4 regions of the Acidovorax sp. 107 genome follow, and region 4 is predicted to be linked to each of the others. Evidence: predicted binding sites of a transcription regulator. Region 4 holds the regulator's gene; each other region holds the start of a gene.

Region 1 (2,196 bases), 210 kb from region 4:
CAAACAGGCCCGCAGCCAGAACAAAGCCCAGCGGCGCGCCCAGCTGGCCAATCATGGCGTACCAGCCCCGGCGCTCCTTGGGGGCCGACATGGCCAGCAGCGACGGCAGGCCGTCCCACGAGCCGCCCAGCGCCAGGCCCTGGCCCACACGCAGGATCAGCAACGCCACGATGGCTGTAGTGCCCACATCCTTGTAGCCCGGCAAAAAGGCCATGCCCACGGTGCAGACGCCCAGCACGAACAGCGCAATGGTCAGCTTGGTGCCCCGCCCCCAGCGCCGCTGGATGGCCATGGAGATGGCTGTACCCACCGGACGGACCACGAAGGCCACGGCCAGCAGCGCGAAGGCCATCAGCGTGCCGTCCAGGCGGGACAGGAAGGGAAACAGGAAGGACGGGAAGACGAGAACGCAGGCGATCCCGAAAACGAAGAAGTCGAAATACTCGGACGAGCGCCCGATGATCACGCCCACAGCGATTTCGCTGGGGGTGACGTCTTCATGCGTATCAGCCCGCGAGAGAGAGGCGGCGCTTTCGTGAAAACCGGCCGCAGGATAGGTGGCAGTGGCGGGGCTGCTCATGAACATGGCTCCTTGACGTTGTGTAGCTAACTGACGGGGTGAGACCACCTCGTTCTACACGCAACTTCTGCCGCCCACAAGTGCGCTTTCACTATGCCAGGGGCTGGAAATGTCATGGAAACCGCAATTTGCACCAAATTGGTGCAAATTTTGCGAATTGGGTTGACCTTGGACAAAATGTCCAATCGACAAAAAAGCTAGCGCTAGTACATTCGCACGCATCCCGTTATCCGCGTTTACCCGAAACAAACGCACTGATCGCGCTCTTCACATGCTCAAACTTCCCCAACTTCGTGGGCCCACCTGGCTGCTCGCTCTGTCGGCCCTGGGCAGCCTGGCAGGCTGCAGCAAGGCTGTCGTGCTCAACCCCGCCGGCGACATCGCTGCCCAGCAAGGGCAGATGGTCATCACCGCCACGCTGCTGATGCTCATCATCATCGTGCCAGTCATCGCGCTGACGCTGCTGTTTGCCTGGAAATACCGCCAGGGCAACACCGAGGCCGAGTACGACCCCGAATGGCACCACTCCACGACGCTGGAGCTGGTGATCTGGACCGTGCCCTTGCTGATCATCATCGCGCTGGGCGCCATCACCTGGATCGGGACCCACAAGCTCGACCCCTACCGGCCTCTCGACCGCATCGACGCGCAGCGCGCCGTGCCCGCCGATGTGAAGCCGCTCGAAGTGCAGGTGGTGGCCATGGACTGGAAGTGGCTGTTCTTCTACCCCGAGCAAGGCATTGCCACGGTGAATGAAGTGGCGGCCCCGGTGGACCGCCCCATCCTGTTCAAGCTGACGGCCACGTCCACCATGAACGCGTTTTACGTGCCCGACCTCGCCGGCATGATCTACGCCATGCCCGGCATGCAGACCGAGCTGAACGCGGTGATCAACAAGCCCGGCGTGTTCAAGGGCATGTCGTCGCACTACAGCGGCGCGGGCTTCTCGGGCATGACGTTCAAGTTCCATGGCCTGAGCAACGAGGACTTTGCCCAGTGGGTGAAAAAGGCCAAGACCGAAGGCAAGCCCCTGGACAAGGGCACCTACCTGAACCTGGTGAAGCCCAGCGAACGCGACCCGGTGCAGCGCTTTGCCTCGGTGGAGGAAGGCCTGTACGACAAGGTGCTCAACCGCTGCGTCGAAGACGGAAAGATGTGCATGCACCACATGATGGCGATTGATGCCCAGGGCGGCGACGCCTACATGCGCGCTGCGGGGCTGAACCTGCCCCAGGACGTCTGCACCGTGCAAAACGCCGCCCAGGTGGTGGCTGCACTCGAAACCCGCAATGCGCCGGCTCCCACTTCCGGCACCAGCATCCGCCAATGAGTCTCCCTATGACCTCTGAAACCCTTTCTCCATCCCATTGGGCGCTGGGCCGCCTGAGCTGGGACACCGTACCGATGGCGCACGAACCCATCGTGTTGTGGACCTTCATTGCCGTGGTCCTGGGCGGCATCGCCGTCATGGCGGGCATCACCAAGTTCCGCCTGTGGGGCCCGCTGTGGCGCGACTGGATCTGCAGCATCGACCACAAGAAGATCGGGATCATGTACATGATCCTGGGCCTGGTGATGCTGCTGCGCGGCTTTGCTGACGCGGTGATGATGCGCCT
Region 2 (2,196 bases), 1.7 Mb from region 4:
CGCGGCGTCCAGGTCGGTGACGTGAAAGGCAAGGTGAAAGAGGCTGCGCATCCTGCAAAGGATAGCAGCCAGGGCCGCGCTATGGGCGCGATGTGGGGGCAGGTCAAGCGGCTGATGGATCGGCAGCCATGTTGTCAAACTTCTTGAAATACTGGCGCGCCATGGCCACGAGCTGAGCGTCGGTCGGGTGGTCGGCCGCCACGGAGTCCACCACCACATCCGCCACCGCGGCATGGTGCTTGGCGGCCCAGTCGCGGAACTGATTGCGCACCAAGCCTGGCCCTGCCAGCAGCACCTCGCGGGTGTGCGTGAGCGTCTGGGCAATGTCTGCAAAGAACGGGGCCAGGTCGTCGGCCTTGCCCTGGTGCTTGTGGTGGCTGCGGGACTTGATGCGCTGGGCTTCGGCGTGTTCGCGGTCGAACATCACCACGTGGGCTTCGGACTGGTCCATCCAGACAACGGCGTGAAAAGTGCTCATGAATCGACTTTCTTGAAGTGAGGACATAACGGGGAAACGAGGTGTCTGACTGCGTGAGCCAGCTCACGCAGCGTGGTGGTGTTGCTCAGCCTTCTCCTGGCAGTGCACGCAGCGCGCAGCTTCGGGGGTGGCGTGCAGGCGGGCGGCAGTGATGTGGGCGCCGCAGTCGGTGCACTCCCCGTAGGTGCCTGTGTCGATGCGGGCCAGGGCGGCCTCGACGGCTGCGAGGTGTTCGGTTTCGCGTTCACCCAGGGCGAATTCCAGTTCGCGCTCGGTGGCCACTTGGGCGCGTGGGTCTTCGGGCTGCCCAAAGTGATCGGCCGCAGCCTCGGCGCGGCCGATGACACCACCGCGCTGCGCGGCCAGTTGGGCCAGCAACTCGGATTGCTGGGCCAGTAACTGCTGGCGGAAAGGTGCGGCTTGGGTCTTGTCCATGCGGGGTCTCCTCGGTGTGATCGGATACCTGCATGGTGCGCCTGCGCGCGGTGCCGGGGGTTGACCAGGGTCAAGGGATGGCGCGCGGTGTCACTGCCCGGGTGACACCGCTGCGGGGCGGGCTCAGCGCTTGGGCGGGCGCGCCAGCATTTCGGCGGTGTTGGTCTTGCGGTCTGCGTTCACGCGCTGCACATGGGGGCGCTCGGCCATGCGGGCCAGGTAGTCGCGCACGGGCAGGTCGGCCAGGTAGTCGCGGCCGTAGATGATCTTGGTGGCAGAGCTGACCAGCGGCAGGTGCACGATGGCGGCGCAGTCGGCCATCGTGAACGTGTCGCCGGCGACATAGGGGCTGAACCTTGCCAGCTGGCCGAAGGCAGCGATGTTCTTCTGCAGCTGTGCGCCGACCTTCTCGCGTGCGGTGTCGCTCACCGTGCCGCCGAAGAACGCCTGGGGGTACAGGTTGCGTGCCACCAGCTCCAGGTGCAGCTCCAGAAAGGTGATCAGCTCGCGCACCTTGGCGGCCTGGAAGGGGTCGGCCGGGATCAGCGGGTGCTCGGGGTGGGCGGTCTCGATGTAGTCGGCCATCACGGCCGACTCGCACAGTGCGCCTTGCGGCGTGCGCAGGTAGGGCACCTTGCCCAGCGGGCTGGCGCTGCGGTCGGTCTCGCCCACCCAGGCCAGTTCTTCAGTGAACGGCAGGCCCTTTTCGAGCAGGGCCAGCTTGACCTTGTTGTAGTAATTGCTGGCCGAAAAGCCGCAGAGTGTGAGCATGACGGTGTCTCCGTTGGGGTGGTGAATGCAGCCCGCATCCTAGGTGCGGGCGAGGCCGTAGGCCGTCGCGCAGATGACCTCGGTCAAGGAGTGCGTGCTCCGGCCCCCTACAATCCGCACCCATGTCCCCCCTGCAAACCATCCGCAGCCTTCGCTGGCTCGCCCGCCTTGTGCTGGCGTGGTTTGTGTTGTCGATCGGCGTGGCCGTGGCGTCGCCCCTGGTGCATCCGCAGTCCATGGAGCTGATCTGCTCGGGTTCGGGCGCGATCAAGGTGCTGGTCAAGACCGACGACGGCGCCAAGGAGCTGTCCAGCCACACGCTGGACTGCCCGCTGTGTGCGCACGTGGGCGCCCCCCCTCCCGTGTCGCAGGCCCAGCTGCCTGTGGTTCACCCCCTGGCGCATGCCTTGCGCCCCATCCCTGCCGCGCACATTGCTGCGCGCACCGCCGCGCCGCTGCCGCCGCGCGGGCCCCCATCGCTCTCCTGAAATCGCTATTGATTCGATAGCTGC
Region 3 (2,196 bases), 1.4 Mb from region 4:
AGCGGGCGAGGCTTACGGGGTGTATGCAGGCCTGGTCGTGCCACTGCCCGACTGGCCCCACAGTGCCAGGGTGTGCGCCCGCGAACAGCCATCGCGCCTGCTGAGCGGCTGCTGGTCTGATGAACAGGGAATCACACCATGACAGACGCCCCCCGCGCTTGCCCACGGCCGAGCAATCGACTGCGCACCGCGCCTTGCATCCCAACCCGGCAAGGTGGCTATGCAGCCCCGGAAGTATTGCGAACAGGCTCTGCGCTGTACCAGCCTTTGGTTGGCCAGCCCAGACTTCAGCCCAGCACTTCGCGCAGGGCGGCTTCGTACAGGCCAGTGAGCTTGTCCATCACGCCCAGCAGACGCTCGCTGGTGGTAGCCACCGCGTTCAGCCCTGCGTCATCGGCGGGGCGGCGCAGGGCCGATTCAAAGAACAGCCACTGCGAGTCGGCCAACTCCAGCTCGTTGCGGATGGCGGTGGTGGACACCGGCGCCGCCTTCAGCGTCTGCAGCGCCTGGCGGAAATCGGCCGCGTCGGACGCCAGCTGGGCCTGCACCACCTTGGACTCCACCTTGGCTGCATGCAGAAAATAGTTCTTGGCCAGGCGTTGTGACAGCATGCGCTGACGGCCCGCAAGGTTGACCAAGCGGGCACTGGGGGCGGGGGCCATTTTCTCGATGGACTCGGTCACGGCCTGCGCAATCAGCAGCGTGCGGTCGGCCTGCTCGGAAGCCGCCACCACCAGCGCAGTCTGGGTTGCTGGCGCGGCAGTCAGCTGGTTGAGCAATGCAAACTGCTTTTGCACCTCGGCCAGCTGGCGCCCCACATCGGCCGGCCACTGCCCCGACTGCGTGCCTTTGGCCAGCTCGCTGCTGCCCGACAGGGCCATCTTGCGCGCCAGTCCCATCACATCCACGGCAGCGCCAGGCAGCACCTGCAGGTACTGCTGGCAATAGGCCTTGGCCATGCGTTGCGATAGCGCACGGAACCAGCCCGCATAGTTGATGGCCCCCGACAGCCCCATCTGCGCCTGCGCGCTCAGGGCCCAGGTAGGCAGAAGGATGCCCGCCGCGACCCATTGAACAGCCACGCGGCGCTGGCACGGCATGGCATCGGCTGAAAATTCGCGCGTCAACATGGCAATCCCCTTGAAATCGGATGCCCATATTGTTGCGACGCACCATCCAAAGCGCACTGCGCCATGTCAAAGGCAGGCACACCCACGCCGGGGCAAAACTTGACCGCGATCAACTCCGCGTGCAGGGGCATACCCCCTTAGCACAGGCCCATGCGGCAAAATCGCGCCATGGCCGAACGTGTGATTCCTCTGGTGGACCAACGCATCGCCGCTCTGGCGGCGCGGGTGCCCACGCTCCCCGTAGCCCCCATGGGCCAGCTCACCGACACCCGAGGCCGCCCGCTGCGCGACCTGCGCATCAGCGTGACGGACCGCTGCAACTTCCGCTGCAACTACTGCATGCCCAAGGAAGTGTTCGACAAGGACTACCCCTACCTGCCGCACGGGGCGCTCCTGAGCTTTGAGGAAATCACGCGGCTGGCGCGGCTCTTTCTGGCGCATGGCGTGCGCAAGATCCGCCTGACGGGCGGCGAGCCCCTGCTGCGCAAGAACCTCGAAGACCTGGTGGCGCAACTGGCCCAGCTGCGCACCGTGGACGGCGTGGCGCCGGACCTCACCCTCACCACCAACGGCTCATTGCTCGCACGCAAGGCCCAGGCCCTGAAGGACGCGGGCCTGAACCGCGTGACGGTGAGCCTGGACGGCCTGGACGATGCAGTCTTCCGCCGCATGAACGATGTGGACTTTCCGGTGGCAGACGTGCTGGCCGGCATCGAGGCTGCACACGCCGCCGGGCTGTCGCACATCAAGGTCAACATGGTGGTCAAGCGCGGCACCAACGACCACGAGATCTTGCCCATGGCGCGCCACTTTCGCGGCACCGGCACCACGCTGCGCTTCATCGAATACATGGACGTGGGCGCCACCAACGGCTGGCGCATGGACGAGGTGCTGCCGTCGGCCGAACTCATCAAACGCCTGCGCGCCGAACTGCCGCTGGTGCAGCTGGACCCAAGCAACCCCGGCGAAACTGCCGAGCGCTGGGGTTATGCCAACGCAGCGGGCCAGCACGACCCTGCGCTGGGCGAGGTGGGCGTGATCAGCAGCGTGACCCAGGCCTTCTGCC
Region 4 (2,196 bases):
CCAGCAGCGCCAATCGATCCGCGTTGACAGTACGCGGATCCACTTCGATCGAGTATTCCCCTCCCGGCGCAAGCGTGAAACTGCGTTTGAGCATGGCCATCAGCTCTCGCAAGCCAGCGTCCGAGAGAAAGGTGGGCGTTCCGCCGCCAAAGTGCAACTGACTGACCACCTGCCCCACCCCGCAGTGGGCCGTGTGCAGGTCAATCTCACGGCTCAGATAGCGCAAGTAGACGTCAGCACGGTCATGGTGCTTGGTAATGATCTTGTTACAAGCGCAGTAGTAACACAGCGATTCGCAAAACGGAATGTGCACGTACAAAGACAGCGGCATGGCCTTGGCCACCGTGCCTGAACGGCGTTGCTCCAGCGCCAGCACATAGTCTTCCTCACCGAACGCCTCCACAAAACGGTCGGCCGTTGGATACGATGTATAACGGGGCCCTGGCACGTCAAAACGGCGCAGAAGATCTTGCGAAACAGCAGTCATGGGAGAATTTCCTTGCGTACACCTTGACTGTGCCGTAGGCTCCAGGACACGTCCTTGACCTGCATCAAGTGAACCCATCGGCCATACGGCGACAATTTGATGAAGGTCAGCCGCTGGCCCGCGCCATGCTCAAATGTCCATGCGCGGCAAGCGCGATATGCCCGGCCACCAACCCAAGTCCAAGTGCTTATGAATCCGCTCACCATCAAAGTCGCCTGCTCCAACTGCAACCTTCGGGAGTTGTGCATGCCTGTGGGCCTGAATGAAGAACAGCTGCAGCGTATCGACGAGGTCGTTGCTGTGCGTCGCAAGGTCAAGCGTGGCGGCACCTTGTTCCGCAATGGCGAATCCTTCACATCCCTTTATGCGATCCGCACAGGATTCTTCAAGACCTGCGTGGCCACCGAAGATGGTCGCGACCAAGTCACGGGGTTTCAGATGGCGGGCGAGATCATCGGGCTGGACGGCATCGTCAATGACCACCACACCTGCGATGCGGTGGCACTGGAAGACGCCGAGGTCTGTGTCATGCCTTTCGACCGTATCGAAGAGCTGTCACGTGAAGTCACGGCCCTGCAGCACCATGTGCACAAGATCATGAGCCGCGAGATTGTGCGCGAGCATGGCGTGATGCTGCTGCTCGGCAGCATGCGCGCAGAAGAGCGTCTGGCAGCCTTCTTGCTGAACCTCGTACAGCGCCTGCATGCGCGGGGCTTCTCGCAGTCCGAGCTGGTGCTGCGCATGACGCGAGAAGAGATTGGCAGCTACCTAGGCCTCAAGCTCGAAACGGTCAGCCGCACGTTCTCCAAGTTTGTGGAGGAAGGTATCGTGGAGGTCAAGCAGCGCCATGTCCGCATCCTCGACACCGATGCCCTGCGGCGCATTGTGAATAGCCAGCAAACCTGCCACTGAGCAACGGCGGCACTCGCCCAGAGCCGGGCACTACACCAGGTTCGTGCAGTGCTGGCTCATTGCCGCCGGGCACGCAACGCGAGCCCAGACAGGCAACCGACAAAGTTCAGGAGCAAGAAGATGTCTTGCGGCAATCGTCGGGCCGCTCCGCATTGGGCACCGGACACCGGTTGACCTCAAAGGGTGACATGGACAGCAGTGTCGTCAGTGCGCTGGTGGCCATGGTGATGGCCCAGAACGCAAAAAAAGCAAGGGTGTAGACACCCTCCCTCGAAAACGCCAGAGGCTGCCCGAACCAGTGCAGGTCCTGGGGGTCCACCATGGCAAAAACAAGCATCTCCAGCACGCCCGCCATCAAGAAGGCGGGCCAGGCAATCCACATCAGGCGTTGCGTCCACATATCGATTTTGTCTCCTGGTGCTGCATGCGGTCACGCTCAGGCGTGAGACCGCAGGGTTGTCAGCGTGGTTGGTCCTGGACCGGGGTGGCCGCATGGTTGCGGGCCTTGAGGGCCGGCGCCAGACTCTTACCTGGAGCGACCAGGGTCTTGTTGATCTCGATACCCTGGCGGTAGTAGTCCTCGGCCACCACGGGATCGGGCCGCGAAATCGCGAGCCACAGGGTTACAAAGCCGGCCACGATCACGATCGCAGGCCCGGCAATCACCAGCCACACGTGGCCAAACTTCCACCAGGGCGGGGAAACTGCCGGCGTAGCGATGGCAGGGTTTGAAGGCATGGCGCTCTACTCCTCAACAAATTCGATCAAAGTGCGGTCCTGACGGGCCGCTCCGGGAC

What was found. Region 4 encodes FNR, which switches genes on or off when oxygen is low (the NO sensors DNR and NnrR bind a similar motif). Its sites were predicted from a motif close to TTGATNNNNATCAA; they were not measured.
Region 1: a site for FNR is predicted at 743-756, ahead of cyoA (ubiquinol oxidase subunit II). Genes of this name have one in related genera too.
Region 2: a site for FNR is predicted at 974-987, ahead of C8C99_RS12645 (TraR/DksA family transcriptional regulator). Genes of this name have one in related genera too.
Region 3: a site for FNR is predicted at 1,230-1,243, ahead of C8C99_RS11345 (type IV pili methyl-accepting chemotaxis transducer N-terminal domain-containing protein). Genes of this name have one in related genera too.

The regions. Positions count from the first base shown of each region.
Region 1 covers NZ_QBTZ01000001.1:838,089-840,284, reverse strand. The annotation lists gene C8C99_RS03930 (MFS transporter) at 1-580, opposite strand, end outside; gene cyoA (ubiquinol oxidase subunit II) at 852-1,910, shown strand; gene cyoB (cytochrome o ubiquinol oxidase subunit I) at 1,919-2,196, shown strand, end outside.
Region 2 covers NZ_QBTZ01000001.1:2,702,792-2,704,987, reverse strand. The annotation lists gene C8C99_RS12655 (VOC family protein) at 1-51, opposite strand, end outside; gene C8C99_RS12650 (hypothetical protein) at 104-478, opposite strand; gene C8C99_RS12645 (TraR/DksA family transcriptional regulator) at 542-913, opposite strand; gene C8C99_RS12640 (glutathione S-transferase) at 1,037-1,684, opposite strand; gene C8C99_RS12635 (DUF2946 family protein) at 1,807-2,172, shown strand.
Region 3 covers NZ_QBTZ01000001.1:2,418,133-2,420,328, forward strand. The annotation lists gene C8C99_RS11340 (hypothetical protein) at 1-142, shown strand, start outside; gene C8C99_RS11345 (type IV pili methyl-accepting chemotaxis transducer N-terminal domain-containing protein) at 288-1,130, opposite strand; gene moaA (GTP 3',8-cyclase MoaA) at 1,299-2,196, shown strand, end outside.
Region 4 covers NZ_QBTZ01000001.1:1,052,027-1,054,222, reverse strand. The annotation lists gene hemN (oxygen-independent coproporphyrinogen III oxidase) at 1-487, opposite strand, end outside; gene fnr (fumarate/nitrate reduction transcriptional regulator Fnr) at 677-1,399, shown strand; gene C8C99_RS04990 (hypothetical protein) at 1,506-1,799, opposite strand; gene C8C99_RS04985 (FixH family protein) at 1,859-2,137, opposite strand.